3 regions of the Alkaliphilus crotonatoxidans genome follow, and region 3 is predicted to be linked to each of the others. Evidence: riboswitches for the same ligand, from Rfam matches in the RefSeq annotation. Region 3 holds a riboswitch; each other region holds the start of a gene.

Region 1 (4,136 bases), on a different contig from region 3:
GGAAGGTATTGAACAGGTTCAGATTTATGTAGACGGAAGTGTAAGGGAAACCCTGATGTCTCATTATTTTATTCAGGAACCCTTAACCAGAAAGGATATAGGATACTAAGAAAAAAATCAGCGAAGACCTTCGCTGATTTTTTTATGTAAATTTTTTCGAAGATTTTGTCATTTAGTACCAGAGACCCCTTTACAAGCTTTAACATAAATGAGAAGATTTTGGTAAACGACCCAATCATATTATCATAAGGGGGAAGAGAAAAAAACTGTTATTGGTTTTGTGAAGAAATCAACTAATAGGGAATTGCAATGGTGTGCTAAGTGAATATTACATATTTTTCACTTATGTTAAAAGTGTATTACAAAGCAGTTTTTTCTTGTAAACTATGGTAGACTCTAATTATAGTCTTGGAAAAATTTCGGTGGTGGTATAAATGAAAATAATTTTTATTGTATTTTTAATTGCTCTTTATATTTTACTGGATTTTAACGGACGAGATGAAAAGCAGAAAGACCCTCAATATTGAAATATATTCTATTCCCCCTCCTCCTTCTATAGGCCTGATAATCAGGGCCTATAGTTTTTTGCAGAAAAAAAGCCCCTGTCCATTGATTCACCCTTTTAAGTCTGCTATCATAAGATGAGCAGAACAATACGTGGCTTTGGTCAGGTAAGGGAGTATATATCACAAAGGCCCTGTCGAGTCTCAGTATTCCTTTGATCAACCTAATGATCGGTCAAAAAAAAACCTTCAGTGTGAAGTGAACATCCGAAGGTTTTGTTTTTACTATGATTTCTTACTTAATTCGTGGAACTGGTTAATTAAGTCGTCTATCTGGCCATTAAGCTTTAAGATTTTCTGTTTGTCGGCTTTCTCCTCCATAAGGTGTCGCAGATGAGCTTTTAAAGATTCAATCTCGTTTTTTAGCATCTTCACTTTATCCATACTCTGCCCCCCTTAACCAATAAGTGCTGTCTAAAGAAAACATGCAGCTAAATGTAATGTTATTATACCAATGATTACATTTAATAAACAATAGATTTAAGTTAAAATTATACAAAATTCCTAAAAATAACAGACCATCCTCTAAGGAATCTTTTTCAAAATATATGATATAATGGTAATACAGAAGAATTGAGGTGAACTGATGGGAAAAATATTTGAGGTGATAACCCGAGAACTGATGGTGCTGCTGGTTGCCGCCATGCCCTTGGCAGAGCTGAGGGGAGCGATCCCACTGGGGGTTTCCTTAGGAATGCATCCTTTACATGCAACATTATTGGGGGTTCTGGGCAGCTTAATTCCTGTACCTTTTCTGTTATTTTTTCTAAAGCCTGTTGTATTATTCTTTAGAGATTTAAAGCCCTTTAAAAATCTGGTGAACCGAATTTTACGAAGGACCATTAAGAAAAGCGATAAAATTAAACGTTACAGTGCCCTGGGCCTGGTATTGTTTGTTGCTATCCCATTACCAACCACCGGGGTATGGTCAGGGTGCCTGGCCGCCACAATATTTAATATTCCTATCAAAATAGCCTTTCCGGCCATCGCCCTGGGCACCGTCGTAGCGGGCAGCATTATGTTTACCTTGAGCTATGTTATTACAAGTATTTAGAAGCAGGTTAGATGAAAATACAAGCTTTTTTAAAAGTTTCATATTAGTAAAAAATATGTTGACAGATATACAACTCAATGATATTATGAGTTAGTAATTCAATTAAATAAAAATCTTGATGCCTTATCAAGAGTGGTGGAGGGAAGGGCCCGATGATACCCGGCAACCGTAGCGTACGGTGCTAATTCCCACAGATTCTGATTCTGAAAGATGAGGTAAGCATATATAGTTGATATGCCTCTTCTTGAAAGAGGTTTTTTTATTGCAATCAATTATTCCTATTTCAGATCAGCATATTTTCCTGGCATGGATGGGTATATTAGTACAGAAAACCTTCACGCTCAGGAAGCTCGATTATACAGATAGCCTGATAACATTAGGAAAAGGGAGGTAATTTTTAATGGCACGAAGACTATTTACTTCAGAGTCAGTGACAGAAGGACATCCAGATAAGATCTGTGACCAAATTTCTGATGCAGTATTAGATGCAATATTTGAAAAGGACCCAAAGGCCAGAGTTGCTTGTGAAACCACTGTTACCACTGGATTGGTTCTGGTGGCCGGTGAAATCACCACCGATTGCTACGTTGATATTCCAAAGGTAGTTAGAAAGACAATTGAAGAAATTGGCTATACCCGTGCAAAGTTTGGCTTTGACTGCGATACCTGCGCCGTTTTAACAGCCATTGACGAGCAGTCCTCTGATATTGCCATGGGGGTTGATGAGGCGTTAGAGAGAAAAAAGGGGCAAATGGTAGATGAACTGGAGGCCATCGGTGCTGGTGATCAAGGGATTATGTTTGGCTTTGCCTGCAATGAAACACCTGAATTGATGCCTTTACCAATTTCCTTGGCCCATAAGCTTTCAAAGCGACTTTCTGATGTACGCAAGGATGGTACCCTTGATTATTTAAGACCTGATGGAAAAACCCAGGTGACTGTAGAGTATGATGGCGATAAGCCCCTGCGTATTGACACAATTGTTATTTCCACCCAGCATGGCCCTGAGGTAGACCAGGAAACCATCGAAAGGGATTTAATCAAGCATGTGATCAATCAGGTGGTGCCGGCTGGTTTGCTGGACGAAAATACCAAGTATTATATTAACCCGACGGGCCGGTTTGTAATCGGTGGACCCCAGGGTGATGCCGGGTTAACCGGTAGAAAGATTATTGTTGACACCTATGGCGGCTATGCCCGTCATGGCGGCGGTGCCTTTTCTGGGAAGGACCCAACAAAGGTGGATCGTTCTGCTGCCTATGCTGCCAGGTATGTAGCAAAAAATATCGTGGCTGCAGGCCTTGCCGATAAATGTGAAATTGAACTGGCCTATGCCATTGGGGTGGCCCAGCCTGTATCGGTATTGGTAGAAACCTTTGGTACAGGAAAGGTGGATGAGGGATTGCTGGTTGAACTGGTGAGGAAACACTTTGATTTAAGACCAGCGGCCATTATTCGAGACTTAGATTTGAGAAGGCCAATTTATAAACAAATTGCAGCCTACGGACACTTTGGAAGAACCGATTTGGCCCTACCCTGGGAAAAAACTGACAAGGCAGAAATTCTTAGAAGAGAGGCCCTGGGACAATAAGATATCCCTTGGATGATTTATAAAGACCCTATTCGTGATGGAATAGGGTCTTTATTATGTTCAGCTAACTTTTATGGTATAATATTACTATTAACAATTGCTTAAGAGGTGAGAACCCTGATAGAGGTAGAAGGAAAACTAGTTGAAGTGATATATCAAAATGAATCCAATGGGTATACGGTAGGGATTTTGTCTGCGGCGGAAGAGGATATCACCGTCGTTGGAATCCTGCCTGCCCTCCGGGAAGGGGAGGACCTCATTGTAAAGGGTAGGTGGACCATGCACCCCAGCTATGGCAGACAGCTGGAGGTGCAGGAATATAAGCCGGTGAAGCCCTCCACCATAGAGGGGATGATCAGCTATTTATCATCTGGTATGATCCATGGAATCGGAGAAAAGATGGCCAGGAGAATTGTAGATTATTTTGGTTTGGAAACCTTTGATATTTTACAGGCTGAGCCCCATCGTCTAAAGGAGGTGCCGGGAATTGGAGAAGCAAAGGCCGGTTCCATTGCTGAGGCCTTTCGAGAGCAGCGGGAGCTGAGGGAGATTATATTATTTCTTTCTCAATATGGTATTACCCCCAACTATGCCATCAAAATTTATAAAAAATATGGAGAAAAAACAATCCCCTTGATTCAGGAAAACCCTTATCGATTAGCAGAGGATGTAACTGGAATTGGTTTTAAAAAGGCAGATCATATTGCCCAGACCATGGGAATTCCCCTTGATTCAAAATATCGTATTTTAGCAGCAACCAAATATCTGTTGAACAGCTTTCACACCGAGGGGCACACCTATGCCCCCTGGGCAGACTTGGTCCATAGGACGACTGACCTGGTGGGAGTAAGCCCTCAATCGGTGGAGGATGCCATACAGCATCTAACCCTGGAACAAAAGATTCATCTTGAAAGGAATGGCGAAACCT
Region 2 (4,136 bases), 280 kb from region 3:
TCTTTCCGATAAAGATCATCAAACCTATGGCGGACATCTTAACGCTGCTGTAATCAGTGCTACTGGTGAACTTTTAGTGGAGGCAATCGAAGGAACCGTTAACCGGGCCTTTAGTAATGAAGTTGGTTTAAACCTATATCAATTTTAATCTTTGTTATCCCCTGGATAAAAAATAAATCCGGGGGTTTTTTTATGCCCAATAGGTACCTTTCCCTCCAGGCTTCATAAAATACAAATAGACAGTAGACTCAATAGATCATACAGGTATCGGAAGGAGGAAAGCTAGAAATTGTTTTCATAAAATAGGGTAGGGGATCAAAGAGAAGATAGAACAATTACTTGGAGGGATCAGAATGTTTGCAGGAAAAACCCTTCTCATTACCGGTGGAACAGGCTCCTTTGGTAATGCAGTATTAAATAGATTTCTAAAATCCAGTATCAAAGAAATTAGAATCTTTAGCCGTGACGAAAAGAAGCAAAGCGATATGAGAATTCGATATCAAAGTGATAAAATCAAATTTTACATTGGTGATATTAGAGATTATAATAGCATTTATCAGGCAACAAAGGGTGTAGACTACATCTTTAACGCAGCTGCTTTAAAGCAGGTGCCCTCCTGTGAGTTTAATCCAATGGAGGCGGTAAAAACCAATATCATAGGAACAAACAATGTATTGGAAGCTGCCATAGAAAACGGTGTAAAAAAGGTAATAGGCCTCAGTACAGACAAGGCAGTATATCCAATTAATGCTATGGGGCAATCCAAGGCCCTGATGGAAAAGCTGATCATTGCTAAATCAAGGAATTTAAATAAGGGAACGCTTCTTAGCTGCGTACGGTACGGTAATGTTTTGGCCACCAGGGGCTCTATTGTTCCCCGACTGGTGGAACAAATCAAGCAGGGAGAATGTCTAACCATTACCAATCCCCAGATGACAAGATTCCTCATGTCAATGGATGATGCAATTAATTTGGTCATTCATGCCTTTAAATATGGCCATAACGGAGAAATCTTTGTACTCAGATCCCCTGCCGCCACTGTAGCAGATTTGGCACAAGCAATAAAGGAAATCTTTAAGATTGAGGCCGCCACAAAGATTATAGGAATTCGACATGGAGAAAAGTATCACGAAACCCTGGTAACCCACGAGGAAATGGCCAGGGCAGAAGAATTAAAAAATTATTATATAATAAAGCCCGATGATCGAGATTTGAATTATGGTAATAATGATGACGTACAAGGAACCCTCTCCGACTCCCTGGAGGCAGGCTATAACTCCTTTAATGCTCCCCGCTTATCGGTCAGTCAAATCAAAAAAATACTATTAAAGCTGCCCTATATTAAAGAAGAGCTAAAGGAATATAAGAGAATGTCAGGGGTAAAAGAAAAATAATGATATTAACAACAGCTGAAACGATAGAACGGGGAAGAATTCCCCAGGGGATTCCCCGTCTGTCGACCTCTCTTTTGACAGGGATATTGTCAGAATTATATAAAAACAGTATTTACAATTGTAAAGAACTATGATACACTATAACAATAATTTTTATAGCATTGATCTGGAAGCTTATATTTTGATTAAGGGGGTTTTTATTACAGAATAACTCAATGGTCTAATCAATTGAAGGTAATTTGTTTTGACCGATAAATAAAATAATCTTATCCAGAGCGGTGGAGGGACTGGCCCAATGAAACCCGGCAACAGCCAACCTGTTATGACAGGCTGGAAATGTGCTAATTCCTGCAGCCCATGGCTGAAAGATAAGGAGATTGTGTAAAAGGCATATATAAAAGCATGCTGCCGCTTCTTATCTAAAGAGGTGGTTTTTTTATACAATTAAAAACCATCGATCATAAGACAGGAAATAAAAATACCGTGTTGAAAATGATAGGGAGGTATTGAATTGAAAATAGCCAATATATACAATGAAAAGAAACCAGTTATTTCCTTTGAGGTCTTTCCTCCAAAAAAAAATCACGATATAGGCACAATTTATAAAACCATAGAGGGATTAACGGAATTAGGGCCAGATTTTATCAGTGTAACCTATGGAGCAGGGGGAAATGGAGGAAATCAAACCCTTGAAATAGCATCCTTAATTAAAAATCAATATGGAATAGAGGCATTGGCTCATCTCACCTGTGTCAATTCTGAAAAGGGAACCATTAAAAGAAAGCTGGATCAGCTACAGGAAAAAGGAATAGAAAATCTACTGGCCCTGCGGGGAGATATGCCTATCAGCGGTGAGGGAAGGCCGGTTAAAGACTACCAATATGCAATAGATCTAGTAAAGGATGTAAAGGCATATGGAAATTTTTCAATAGGGGGAGCTGCTTATCCAGAAGGTCACATAGAATGTGATGACATCAATCAGGATATTGACTGCCTCAAAGATAAGGTAGAGGCAGGGGTTGAATTTTTGATTAGCCAGTTATTTTTCGAAAACCAGCTATTTTATCGGTTTTTAGAGCAATTGAGGGGGCAGGGGATTCATTGTAAAATATCCGCCGGAATTATGCCTATTTTAAATAAAAAGCAAATTGAAAAAATGATTTTTCTTTGTGGCGCCTCCTTACCAGCCAGGGTAATTAAGCTGTTGGCACGATATGAGCATCAGCCCGATACCCTTAGAAAAAAAGGAATTGAATATGCGGCTCAGCAGGTTTCAGATTTAATTAAAAATGGTGTAGATGGAATCCATCTCTATACAATGAATAAGCCGGAAATTGCCAGGGAAATTATGGCTCAATTAAATATATAGCAAGCATATAGACTTTGGGAAAGAGGGTTGAAGAAAATTAAGCTAAGAAAATCAGAAGTATTAAGATACCTTGGTTATCGTGATCAGGCCCTTGACCGGGAGCTGACTCAAATGATCGATAGCTGTATGGAAGAAATGGAGCAAGCTACAAAGGCCTTCTATGTATATCAAACATTTCAAATTCAACACCAAAATGATGGGATTAAACTGGTGAATACACGGCTTATTCTTAAGGGCGCAGCCATTGCCTCACACCTCAAGGGCTGTAGCCAATGCGTTATGATGGCGGCTACCCTGGGGGTAGGGGTTGACTTGAAAATAAAAAGATACCAGCATACCGATATGACCCGGGCGGTGATACTGGATGCCTGCGCTTCTGAAGCCATTGAGGTACTCTGTGATCATGCAGAATCCGTCATAAAAAATGGAGCCGCCCCTGGCAGCTATCTGACGGGGCGATTCAGTCCGGGCTATGGCGACCTTTCGGTTGAACTGCAGCCAGAGCTAATAAAGCTGTTGGAGGCTGATAAAAAAATTGGTTTGACAGTGACAGACCATCATTTTCTAGTACCCAGAAAATCAGTTACAGCCTGTATCGGTATTAGTAAAGACCCCACCAAAAAGGTTGCTGGCTGTGAAGGCTGTCTACAATATCAACATTGCAGCTATAGAAAAGGAGGTTCTGCCTGTGCGGAATTTGATAAATGAACAAAATAAAATGATTTTGTTTGATGGGGCCATGGGCACCATGCTTCAAAGGGCAGGTCTTGAAGTCGGTGCCCTGCCGGAGCTGTTAAATCTTGAGAAGCCAGAATTGATCCGAGAAATTCATCAAAGCTATGTAAAGGCAGGGGCTCAAATCATAACCACCAATACCTTTCAAGCCAATGAATTGAAGCTGGGAAAAAGCTCCCATAGCCTTGAGGCAATTATCGAAGCCGGGGTAAGGCTTGCTAGAGAAGCCAAGGCCCCCTATGTGGCACAGGATATTGGCCCCCTGGGTCAAATGCTGGCTCCCCTTGGTGAAATCAGCTTTCAAAGGGCCTATGAGATTTTTAAAAGACAGGTGATGGCTGGCGTTAAGGCCGGGGTGGATTGTATTATAATTGAAACCCTCTCCGATTTATATGAGGCCAAGGCGGCTCTGCTGGCAGTTAAGGAAAATAGTGATTTACCCGTATTCTGTACTATGACCTTCCAGGGGGACGGAAGAACCTTTGTGGGAACCGATGCCATTACAGCTACCCAGGTGCTACAGGGACTGGGGGCAGATGCCCTGGGAATTAATTGCTCCCTTGGGCCTAAAGAAATTCTGCCATTATTACCTGACGTGTTAAAATACGCCAAAGTACCGGTAATCGTACAACCCAATG
Region 3 (4,136 bases):
AGGTAGAAGAAGGGCTAATGCTGCTGGCATCACTAGAAACAATAGTAATTGCCCCCTTTATGATGATCAACCAAACCGGGGGACAAGCCAATCAGCAGGCCATGAAGACCTATGATATTAACTTTAAAAGGCCAAATTTTACAGGAAGATTCAATGTAAATGGCGGGGGCTTGGTGATGGAGCCATCCCGTGGTATATCCATATCAATACCAATACCAGCAGTAAGCACTCCAGGAGTAATAGGGAGAAGGGGCGTTTAGCCTCTCCTCTTGGAGCTATATGTCACTGTACCCCTGCGGTGCTGCCAATGGCACCGTTGAAGATTTAGCAGCCTTTGCAATGGCCTTAATGCCTCTCCCTGAGGAGCAGACCCCCTTATTTCAAAAACGAGAAACCTTAGATAAGATGCTTTCCCAAAGCTATACGCCCAACGAAAATATGCTAGATATTGCCCATGGTTTTTGGGAGTACCCAGGGGAAAAACGAGGGTTAACCCATGGAGGTAATACTATCGCCTTTTCAAGCAATTTCCATCTTGTACCAGAGGAAAGATTTGCAGTAATTGTCTTAACGAATCAAGGGGGAGAAATCGATCTATGCTATGGTTTACCGAAGGCACTTGTAGAGCGGGGGGGAGCAATTACCCCTATGGAAGGAACGGGTTTAGGTGCAAAGCTCTTAGAGGGAAAATATCTGATGGCGCGACGGCCAGAGCATAGTGTAGCTAAGTTATATCCTTATTTTATCCCTTTAAAGGTCGAGGCTATTGGAGAAAATCGAATTCAAGTCAGTCAAATGACAGAGACTGCTGAATACATCCAAACGGCACCCAATGTGTATCGTAAAGCTTCTGGAAGCTCTATGTTTGATCCCATCCCTCAATTATATTTTCAGGTGGAAAATGGCAGCGTAATACAAATTTCCTCAGTGGTCTCAGATTATCTGCCCCTTCCTGCAGGGAGAACAACGCCCTTTTTAATCCTATACATTGTTGCAGCCGCCCTATGTGGGCTATATTTTATCACGATGTTGTTGATTCATCTTATTCAATGGATACGTAGCCTTGTTAGAAAAGAGAAGAATAGAATTTCTTTTCAAAATGGGCGGATGTATTTTGGTCTGCTGAATTTTATAGGAATATCCCTCGTAGGTAACTGTTTGTTACTGAGCGCACGTATGGTGATGGATAACAACCGAAGCTATGATGAGATAAAAATACATTTTTTCATCAACCTTATCTTTACAGTACTGGCCTTTATTACGATGCTATTTTTAGTGGTAAAGCGAAATACCTACAATTCGTCTAAAGGGAATAGGCGACAGACGATTTTATCGATGGTGATGTTAGGTATCTTAATAGCGTTACTGGTGATATGGAATTTCTATAGCTAAAATCAAGTATTACGCTTTTTTAAGGGTTTCTAACTGACTTGGGGACTATTTTTATAGTCCCATAATGCTTTTTGAGTTCTAGATACGTATATTATTGTGTCAAGCGTTTTGGAAAATGTCCCCAAAAAAGTTTTAACATAGCACCAGAAGCCTGATGCGAGCTTAAACTTTAATTTAAAAAAGTGTTGTTGTAAGACCTTGATTTTAGGTAACCTTAATAAACCTAAATCTAATATAGAAACGATCATTTGGGACATAATTATTTGACGTATAATAATATATTATCATAAATGAATCATAGATAACGGTACAATATGAAAATAATGCTTGACAACAGCCTTAATAACCATTAAAATCAAAATAATATAATTTAATTAGCAGTACTCTTATCCAGAGAGGTGGAGGGAAAAGGCCCGATGAAACCCGGCAACCGGCTTGAATTTTAAGCAGCGGTGCCAATTCCTGCGGAATATTTCGCAAGATGAGAGGGGAAAACCACCACTAAAAATATTCCTCTTTCATAAGAAAGGGGTTTTTTTTATACATAGAAATAGCTTTTATGTATAAAACCGAAAGATGAGGAGCTGATTAGAATTGAGTGTAGAAAATGTAAGACGTTTTTTTGTGGAAAGGGGATTAGCTGATCCTGTTTTTGAATTGGCTGAAAGCGGCGCCACGGTAGATTTAGCCGCCAAAACCATCGGCGTAGAGCCTGCCTTCATTGCCAAAACCCTGGCCTTTCGGTTAAGGGATCGAAATATTTTAATTGTAGCCCGGGGGGACGGTAAGATTGATAATAGAAAATACAAGCGTTACTTTCAGGTTAAGGCAAAGCTGTTAAATCATATGGAGGTGGAAGCTGTTACGGGTCACCCTGTGGGAGGACTGTGTCCCTTCGGCCTTGAAAGGCCTTTAGATGTGTATATTGACCAATCCATCAAGGATTTTGAGTACGTTTATCCTGCAGCTGGGTCCCGGTATTCAGCCCTAAAAATAACGCCAGAGGAAATACAGCAATTGACCAATGCCACTTGGATTGATGTTTGCCAGGATCAATAGGTCAGATAATGTTAAAAATAAATAAGGCTTATTGATCAGCGTGTAAAATTAAGTAAATAAATATGCGTAGTTTTAAGCCATTGAAGAATTCCAAGGGGGGTGCTTCGATGGCTTTAATACTATAGATAAACAAATAAGCGTAAATATGTAACAGTATAAATATTAACATGTTTATAACATCTAATTAACCAATTACAATGATTTTAAAGGTAAAATGATCATAATGTTAAAATATCCATTGGTTGTTAAATATAGGGAAGTACAGGAGTTAATTCAAAATACTGAAACAGCAGGACTATTGACAATGAATTAATGATGATAATCATTATTTTTTTAGCTCAAAAATGATACAAAAATCTTCTAGGTAATAAGTACTAAGTAATATATTTTAAATATAAAAATGTTAAAATAAATTAAATTATTACTTGCATCTGGCGATATCGTGTGACATAATCTAAGTAATACTATATTAAGACAAAGTGAGGTGACAAGATGGAAACGATGCTTCAAGATCGTCATGCCTTTCTATTTCAAGGAGTTGGGGCAGAATATCAAAAACTAATTACTAGATTTGACAAAGAACAGCTGGAGATTCTGAACTATTATTGCTCCGTTGTTCGACACGAATTAAATATGGATTTGTGGAATTATTTATTTAATGCTGCTGAAACCAGCCATGACAAGATGTTCACTGATTGGATCGCCATATATACCTGTGACTATATCGTTTATCAGCGTTATCGAAGTCTAGGGATGGAACCCGCCATTTTACTAGGTTACAGTATGGGATTAATCACAGCCATGGCCTGTGGTAAATCAATCTCCTTTGAAGCTGGCTTACATATGCTTTTAACAATTTATCAATATCCTAAGCTGGCTAACAGAGAGGATGAAGCCATGGCTGTTATCGTTGGCTTAACCTGCCATGATGTAGAGGAAATAATTCGAGAAAATAATCTACTGGGGCAGGTGGAGATAGGCAGTGAAAACAACGAATACTGTATTGTAATATCAGGTATGGAAGCAGCAGTTAATATGGTCATGGGGCTGTCAGAAATAAAGGGTGCTTTAAAGGTCAAGGAGGTCAATGCCCCCTATGCCTTTCATTCACAATTTGCAGCCAAGGGAATTGAGCCCTTTGTAAAATTTGTATCGGAACTTGATGTATATGATTGTGAAATACCAATTATATCAAGCTTTGATCATAGCATATTACAAAAGTCTCCGGATTTACAAAGGGAATTAATTAAAAACATGACAGGTAGAATGTATTGGAAAACGGCCATTGAAAAAATTGCTGCCATGGGCATCGAGAGCTTTATTGAAGTGAGTCTGGATGATTCTGTTGTTAAGTTTTCCAAGACAATTAATTTAGATTGGACTTTTCTTAATTATAACAAAATCAAGAGGTTAAAGAAGAATTTTAGTCCTCTGGCCCCGGAGGTTATAGTAAAAAATGCCTAAGGGATGAGGGGGGACTAAAAATGGTAGATGCGGGAATAAAATTAACTGAATATTACAAGTAGTTATAAAATTTTATCTTGAGAATATTTGAAAATGGAGAAAAAGAATAATGGAAAAAACAAGGGATAATCATATTGTTTATGTGGATCTTACCAATGAAAAAATTACCCGACAGGAAATTACCCCTGACATTAGAAAAAAATACATCGGTGGAATCGGAA

The links. Region 3 has a riboswitch for S-adenosylmethionine ahead of ACYQ1I_RS13500 (YbaK/EbsC family protein). Riboswitches for the same ligand answer to the same signal wherever they lie in the genome.
Region 1: it holds a riboswitch for S-adenosylmethionine, as region 3 does, so the genes downstream of both, metK (methionine adenosyltransferase) here and ACYQ1I_RS13500 (YbaK/EbsC family protein) in region 3, are expected to answer to the same signal.
Region 2: it holds a riboswitch for S-adenosylmethionine, as region 3 does, so the genes downstream of both, metF (methylenetetrahydrofolate reductase [NAD(P)H]) here and ACYQ1I_RS13500 (YbaK/EbsC family protein) in region 3, are expected to answer to the same signal.

The regions. Positions count from the first base shown of each region.
Region 1 covers NZ_BAAHXS010000004.1:1,178,548-1,182,683, forward strand. The annotation lists gene ACYQ1I_RS08120 (GerMN domain-containing protein) at 1-109, shown strand, start outside; gene ACYQ1I_RS08125 (hypothetical protein) at 789-947, opposite strand; gene ACYQ1I_RS08130 (COG2426 family protein) at 1,150-1,617, shown strand; SAM riboswitch class I at 1,738-1,834, shown strand; gene metK (methionine adenosyltransferase) at 2,018-3,208, shown strand; gene recD2 (SF1B family DNA helicase RecD2) at 3,317-4,136, shown strand, end outside.
Region 2 covers NZ_BAAHXS010000006.1:579,541-583,676, forward strand. The annotation lists gene ACYQ1I_RS14800 (PPC domain-containing DNA-binding protein) at 1-148, shown strand, start outside; gene ACYQ1I_RS14805 (polysaccharide biosynthesis protein) at 354-1,394, shown strand; gene ACYQ1I_RS14810 (hypothetical protein) at 1,394-1,528, shown strand; SAM riboswitch class I at 1,658-1,769, shown strand; gene metF (methylenetetrahydrofolate reductase [NAD(P)H]) at 1,906-2,763, shown strand; gene ACYQ1I_RS14820 (methionine synthase) at 2,791-3,471, shown strand; gene ACYQ1I_RS14825 (homocysteine S-methyltransferase family protein) at 3,452-4,136, shown strand, end outside.
Region 3 covers NZ_BAAHXS010000006.1:303,845-307,980, forward strand. The annotation lists gene ACYQ1I_RS13490 (hypothetical protein) at 1-260, shown strand, start outside; gene ACYQ1I_RS13495 (serine hydrolase domain-containing protein) at 280-1,392, shown strand; SAM riboswitch class I at 1,776-1,880, shown strand; gene ACYQ1I_RS13500 (YbaK/EbsC family protein) at 1,987-2,451, shown strand; gene ACYQ1I_RS13505 (ACP S-malonyltransferase) at 2,944-3,915, shown strand; gene ACYQ1I_RS13510 (aldehyde ferredoxin oxidoreductase family protein) at 4,025-4,136, shown strand, end outside.